DNA from 2 places in the Micrococcus sp. CH7 genome. Region 1 is predicted to be linked to the other one. Evidence: riboswitches for the same ligand, from Rfam matches in the RefSeq annotation. Region 1 holds a riboswitch; the other holds the start of a gene.
The links. Region 1 has a riboswitch for S-adenosylmethionine ahead of AUV08_RS04740 (flavin reductase family protein). Riboswitches for the same ligand answer to the same signal wherever they lie in the genome.
Positions count from the first base shown of each region.

Region 2: it holds a riboswitch for S-adenosylmethionine, as region 1 does, so the genes downstream of both, AUV08_RS00365 (bifunctional o-acetylhomoserine/o-acetylserine sulfhydrylase) here and AUV08_RS04740 (flavin reductase family protein) in region 1, are expected to answer to the same signal.

Region 1 covers NZ_LOSQ01000010.1:32,386-35,778, forward strand. The annotation lists gene AUV08_RS04730 (MFS transporter) at 1-559, shown strand, start outside; gene AUV08_RS04735 (cold-shock protein) at 764-967, opposite strand; gene AUV08_RS04740 (flavin reductase family protein) at 1,206-1,730, opposite strand; SAM riboswitch class IV at 1,804-1,923, opposite strand; gene AUV08_RS12160 (hypothetical protein) at 2,116-2,730, shown strand; gene AUV08_RS04750 (RNA-binding S4 domain-containing protein) at 2,779-3,147, opposite strand; gene hisD (histidinol dehydrogenase) at 3,158-3,393, opposite strand, start outside.
Region 2 covers NZ_LOSQ01000001.1:80,081-83,473, forward strand. The annotation lists gene AUV08_RS00355 (CPBP family intramembrane glutamic endopeptidase) at 1-865, shown strand, start outside; gene AUV08_RS00360 (VOC family protein) at 884-1,519, opposite strand; SAM riboswitch class IV at 1,698-1,813, shown strand; gene AUV08_RS00365 (bifunctional o-acetylhomoserine/o-acetylserine sulfhydrylase) at 1,944-3,311, shown strand; gene AUV08_RS00370 (homoserine O-acetyltransferase) at 3,308-3,393, shown strand, end outside.

The DNA.
Region 1 (3,393 bases):
CGCGGCGATCGCGTTCCTCACCGGCCTGGGCATGCAGGCCACGAACACGTACCTGCCACTGTTCGCCGTCGAGACGCTGGGAATGACGCTCGTGGCCGGCGGCGCCGCGGCGGCCGTGTCCGGGGTGGTGGGGGTGCTCTCCCGGATCGGGTGGAGCCGGCGGATGAGTGCCGGAGACCGGCCCACCACCCTGCTGGCCGTGATCTGCCTGGGGGCGGTGGCCGGCGTCGTGGTGTTCCTCGCCGCGGACCTGCTGGACCTGCCGGCCCTGCTGTGGGTGGGCGCCGCGGTGCACGGCCTGACGGTGCTGGGCGCCAACGTGGTGATCAACGCGGGCCTGCTGAGCGAGGTGCCGGCCGAGCGGCTGGGCCGTGCGACCGGGGCGAACTCGATGGGCATGTACGCCGGCTTCGCCCTGGGCCCGCTGCTGATGGGCGTGCTGCGCGACGTCACGGGCGACTACCGGGCCGGCTTCGTTGTCGTCGCGGCCGGGTATCTGCTGGCCCTGGGCGTGGTGCTGCTGCTGCGTCGCCACGTGGGCCGGCGGGGCGTGGCCTGACGCGCAGGGCCAGGACGAGACCCGCCGCGGAGGACCGCGCCTCAGCGACATCACCGCAGTGCAGCCCTGCGGTGATGTCGCAGCGCCGCGGTCGAACGGGCGTACGGCGGAGTGCGGGGGCGTGCAGGGCGCACGGAAGCGCATACGACGACGCCCCCGGTCCGTGCGGACCGGGGGCGTCGGAAGCCGTGCGTCAGGCGAAGATCAGAGCTTCGTCACGTTGGCGGCCTGGAGGCCCTTGGGGCCGTCCTGGGTCTCGAACTCGACGCGGTCGTTCTCCTGGAGCTCCTTGAAGCCGTTGCCCTGGATGGCGGAGAAGTGCACGAACACGTCCGCGGAGTTGTCCTCGGGGGCGATGAAGCCGTAGCCCTTCTCAGCGTTGAACCACTTGACAGTACCGACAGCCATGATGGTGTCCTTTCGATGTGCCCCCGCGGTGCGGTGGCGGTGTTGGACCGCGGCCCGGAGGTGGGACGCGGGTGAAGCGGCGAGACTGAACCGCTTGCCCAACACTCATCGACGCCGGCGATGCCGGGCTGACGAGCAGTGAAGATGGCGGGATACAGCTTGATCAACTTCAGGCTCCATCATTGCACGGATCTCGCCGACCGGGAACCAGGGGCCCGATTGTTCACCTGGAGTTCGCTCAGAGCGCGCGCAGGCCGTGGAAGAGATTGCGGTGCAGGGCGGCCGGGGGAGCGGCGTCCGTGTGATCCGCCAAGGCCGTCACCTCCAGCAGCACCACCGTGTGGTCGCCCGCCGGGACCTCGGCGTGCACCCGCGTCTCGAGCCAGAGCGAGGAGCCCCCGATCAGCAGGGCGTCGTGCGGGCTGCGGTGCACGTCGAGACCGGCGAAGCGGTCGCCCTCGCGGGCGGCCAGCTGACGGCACAGCGGCGTCTGGTCCGCTGCGAGCAGGGAGACGCCGATCGACCCGGCCCGGCGCAGGCGCGGCCAGGTGCGGGAGCTGTTCTGCGCGGAGAAGGACACGAGGGCCGGCTCCCAGGAGATGCCCACGCCGAAGGAGGAGGAGACCATCACCTCGGGGACGTCGTCGGCGAGGCCCGCCAGCGCGACGACCCCGGTGGGGAATGCCGAGAGGCCGGAGCGGAGGTTGCCGAGGGACAGGTCGGTGTCCCACGCGGCGGTGTGGGGTTCGTGGGTCAGGGTCATGGCGCGCGTCCTCTTCCGATGACTGGCGCGGCTCCGCAGACGGCGGGAACGCGGATCGCCCGGATCCGCGGAGGCGCGGTACTTGCCCGTCGGGGTGTCCGAGGGGCCGAATCATCACCTGGAGCACCCCACTACTGCGTGAGAGGGTTGCCGTCCCGCCGGCCAGGGCCGTGAATGACGGGAACTCGTGATTCTGGGGATCAGCCTACGGAGGGGTCCGTGGGGTGGTCAAAGCGCGGCGGTCGCGCGGCGTCATCCGAGCTGCCCGATGTGATGCTTGACACACCGCGCATCGCCAGCCAGGATCAAGCCACTCGAGAGGGGGGCTCGAGACCGCAGCCCGCGGCCCCGCAATCGGTTCTCTGAGAGGGATCGGATCATGCGGATGGACATCGAGAAGAAGCGTGCGGCATTGTCGGCCGCCGTGGTCGTCGCGGCTCTCCTCGGTATCGCCATCTCGGGATGCTCCGCTTCCCCGGGCAGCGTCTCCTCCACCGCGAAGGCATCCACCGCTGCGGCGTCCTCCGTCACCGTGACGTCAGCGGCCCCCTCGGCAACCCGGTCGGCCTCCGCCACCGGTTCGTCCGCGTCGTCACCCGCCGGTGAAGAAGCACTCCCCGCCGCGCTGTTCGAGGAGGACGGGATGACGTTGGTCGAGTACACGCACCGGCATCCGGATGCGGGCCATCTCGACCCGGAGAAGGAGTCCGTCCTGGAGGAGGCGGTCGGGACGGGCACGCAGCAGATCACCGTGGACGCTCAACAGGGTGCAGTCCTTCGGGTCATCGTGCTGTGTCCTTCGGATGCCACCGGTGAGACGGAGATCCTGACCTCACGGGGTGGCGGGGGAACGAAGACCTGGATGGCCGGATCGGAGGCGCTGTGCGGCGGCTGGTCGGCGGCGACTCCCCCCGTGGATGAGGCGGGGCCGATGACGTTCACCGTCACGGTGGACAACGACAAGCCGTTCCGGATGGTGCTGACCGCACCCTCCGCATGAGGCCGCCATCACGACGGCGGATGACGGCGCGGGGGAGGACTGAGACGCTCAGCGTCGGTCGCGGCCGCGCAGCGCGTCCAGCTGCCGGCGGTCCCGCTTGGTGGGCCGGCCCGCGCCGCGCTCACGGTAGGGCACCGCGAGCAGCTCACGCGGCACGGGCGGCGGGGAGTGGTCCACGTACTGCTGCCGGGCCACGGGGGCGCCCACCCGCTTGGCGATCAGCCCCGTGACCTCCAGGATCCGCTCGCGTCCGTCCTGGCGCACCCGCACCCGGTTCCCGACGACGACGGGCGTCGCCGCCTTCACGGGCTCGCCGTCGATGCGCACGTGGCCTGCGCGCACCGCCGCCGTGGCCGCGGACCGGGTCTTGTACAGCCGCACGGCCCACAGCCACGCGTCGATGCGGACGCCGCTCACGCCCACCCCCTCACGCGAAGCGGACGCGGATCGCGGCGCCGTGCGCGGGCAGGCGCTCGTCCTCGGCCAGCACGCCGATCCCGTCCGCGACCTCCTCGAGCCCGGTCTCCGTGTAGCGGATGCGCTGCTGCAGGCGCAGGAACGTCACCGTGTTCAGACCGGAGGAGTGCCGGGCCGTCCCCGAGGTGGGGAGCACGTGGTTGGACCCGGCCGAGTAGTCGCCCAGCGGCACGGGGGCGTGCGGGC
Region 2 (3,393 bases), on a different contig from region 1:
GGCCGGCCCGGCCGTCCGACCCGCCCCTGCGCTGCCCGCCCCCTCGGCGCGCACGGTGCGGTGGGAGATCGCGATCGTCCTCGGCCTCTCCCTGGGGAAGTCGGCGGTCTACGCGATCGTCCAGCTCATCGACAAGGCCACCCAGGCCCCGCTGGGGGAGCAGACCACCGTCCTCAACCCGGCCCTGGCCGACCGCTGGGCCTTCGACCTGACCTACCAGCTGCTCGGCATCGGGTTCGCGCTGGTGCCGGTGGCCCTCGTGCTGCACCTGATGCACCTGCGCGGCCGGAACCCGTTCCGGGTGCTCGGCCTCGACCTGCGCCGCCCCGGCCGCGACCTGGCCTGGGGCCTGGGCCTGTTCGCGGCCATCGGGCTGGGCACGCTCGGCGTCTACGCCGCCGGCCGGGCCCTGGGGATCACGACGGCGATCGTCGGCTCGGCGCTCGGGGAGAGCTGGTACCAGGTGCCGGTCCTGCTGCTCTCCGCGCTGCGGCATGGACTGCTGGAGGAGGTCATCGTGGGCGCCTGGCTCGTCGACCGGCTCGGGTATCTGCAGCGGCTCCGCGCCGCGGGCCTGGCGCGCGATCCGGCGCCGGCCGTGCCGTCGTCGTGGGTGAGCGCCGAGGGGCTGTACCTGCCGACCCGCGCGGCCGTCGTGGTGCTCGGCCTCGCGCTGCTGCGCGGGGCGTACCACCTGTACCAGGGGATCGGGCCGGGCGTGGGCAACGCCCTGATGGGCGTGGTGTTCGCGCTCGTGTTCCTGCGGGTGCGCCGGGTGATGCCGCTGGTCATCGCGCACGCGCTGCTGGACGCCGTCGGGTTCGTCGGCTACCCGCTGCTGGCGCGGGCGGGGCTGCTCGGCTGAGCGGCCCCGCCCCCGCGCTCAGAGCGTGATCTCACCCTTCGGGGTGCGGAAGGGGACCGAGACGATGCCCGGGGTGCCGGAGGGCGCGACGTACTCGATGTCCACGTCCTGGACCTGGCCGTCCTCGTCGTCGCCGAGCCACTCGGCGAGGCGCTCGGGGGAGCCGGCGATGTTCAGGTGCTCGATGGTGGCCTGCGGCTCGGCCGCCTGCGAGGGGTGCATGTCCTCCTGGCCGTCGGCCCAGCGCAGGATGAACGGCAGCTGCGGGTCCGCGAGGGTGCCCTTGATGCCGATCTGGCGCCAGGACAGCTCGCGGCCGTCCGGGAAGCGACGGTTGCCGGGGACGGCCTCGCGGCCGAGGCGGCGCTCGAACCGGCCGATGTCCGGGGTGGCCACGGCCCAGCTCATCCAGCCGCCGCCCTGCTCGGTGCGGGCGCGCACGAGCTGGCCGAACGGCGCGCTGAGGGAGGCCGGGTGGTCCAGGGCCTCGACGACCTCCAGATACTGCCCCCCCGTCATGGGGAAGAGCGCGTTCTGGGTGCCGAAACGTGGGTGGACACCGCCCTTGATCCGCTCGATGCCCAGCGTCTCGGCGATGCGGGCGACCGTGGCGTCCAGGCCCTCGGGGCCGGCGGCGTAGGACACGTGGTCCATGCGACAGGTGTGCACTGCGCTGTTCCTCTCCGTTCCCGGGCTGCCCCGGGGGTTGACCTGGTGCGAGTCGGGGGGCGTCGAGCCCTTGACGGGTCGGGTGCCCCCGTGCGGAGAGCGTATCCGCGTGTGACACGCGTGACGAAATCGTGGCGGGGCGGCGGGCTACACTCGGAGACACGGTCACGAGAGTCAGCAACAGGCCCCGGCATGCTGACCGGCAACCCTCCTTCCGCGGTGGGGTGCCCCGGGTGACGACCAGGCCGGCCCCACAACGGGTGCCGGCAAGCGCGGGCCGATCCCACGGCCCCTCTCGACGGCGCCGGGTCATCTCCGGCACCTCGACGACGCCGGTTCCCTGATCGGCACGTCGGCCGGCGGGCGGGGCGGACGGGTCCGGCCCCTGATCCCTTCAGGAGGGTCCGCCATGACCGACCAGCCCACCCCGACCCCCGACGCCTGGGGCTTCTCCACCGCGCAGGTCCACGCGGGCGTCGCCGTCGGCCAGCACGCCTTCGGTGCGACCGCCCTGCCGATCTTCCAGACCACCTCGTACGACTTCCCGTCCGCCCAGGTGGCCGCGGACCGGTTCGCGCTCAAGGACCTCGACCCGCTCTACACCCGCATCGGCAACCCGACGCAGGGCCCGGTGGAGGAGAAGATCGCCGCGCTCGAGGGCGGTGTGGGCGCGCTGCTGCTGGCCTCCGGTCAGGCGGCGACGACGTTCGCGATCCTCAACCTCGCCGGCGCCGGCGACCACGTGGTCGCCTCGGCCAGCCTCTACGGCGGCACGCAGAACCTGTTCAAGCACACCCTCGCCAAGGTCGGCGTCGAGACGACGTTCGTGACCGACCCGGACGACCTCGAGTCCTGGCGCGCCGCCGTCCGGCCGAACACCAAGGCGTTCTTCGGCGAGACCCTCGGCAACCCGCGCGGCGACGTCCTGGACGTGCGCGCCGTCGCCGACGCCGCCCACGAGGCCGGCGTGCCGCTGATCGTGGACAACACGCTGGCCACCCCGTACCTGCTGCGACCGATCGAGCACGGCGCCGACGTCGTCACCCACTCCGCCACGAAGTACCTCGGCGGGCACGCCGCGGCCATCGCGGGCGTGATCGTCGACGCCGGCACGTTCGACTACGCGCAGCACGCCGAGCGCTTCCCCGGCTTCAACGAGCCGGACGAGTCGTACCACGGCCTCGTCTACGCGCGGGACCTCGGGGTGGGCTCGCCGCTCGGCGCCAACCTGGCCTTCATCCTCAAGGCGCGCGTGCAGCTGCTGCGCGACTACGGCTCGGCCATCTCCCCGTTCAACGCGTTCCTGGTGAACCTCGGCCTGGAGACCCTGTCCCTGCGCATGGAGCGGCAGGTGGCCAACGCGGCCGCCGTCGCGCGCTGGCTCGAGGGCCGCGACGACGTCGAGCGCGTGGTCTACGCCGGCCTGGAGTCCAGCCCGTGGCACGAGCGGGCCCAGCGCTACCTGCCGAAGGGCGCGGGCGCGTTCGTCTCCTTCGAGATCGCGGGCGGCCGCGAGGCCGGGGCCGCGTTCGTGGACGGGCTCACCCTGCACCACCACGTGGCCAACATCGGCGACGTCCGCTCGCTCGTGGTGCACCCGGCCTCGACCACCCACTCCCAGCTCGCCGACGACGAGCAGCGCGCCGCCGGCGTCACCCCCGGCCTGGTGCGGCTCTCGCTCGGCGTGGAGGACGTCGAGGACATCCTCGCCGACCTCGAGCGCGGCTTCGCGGCCGCCGCCCGCCGCGGCGACGACGACGCGGGGGAGCGGGCATGACCGCCGTCGCCACGCGTCCGTCGCGCACCGCGCTGCCCCGCGGCGGCCGCCACCGCCTGCGGGTCGGCGAGCTGCGCACCGA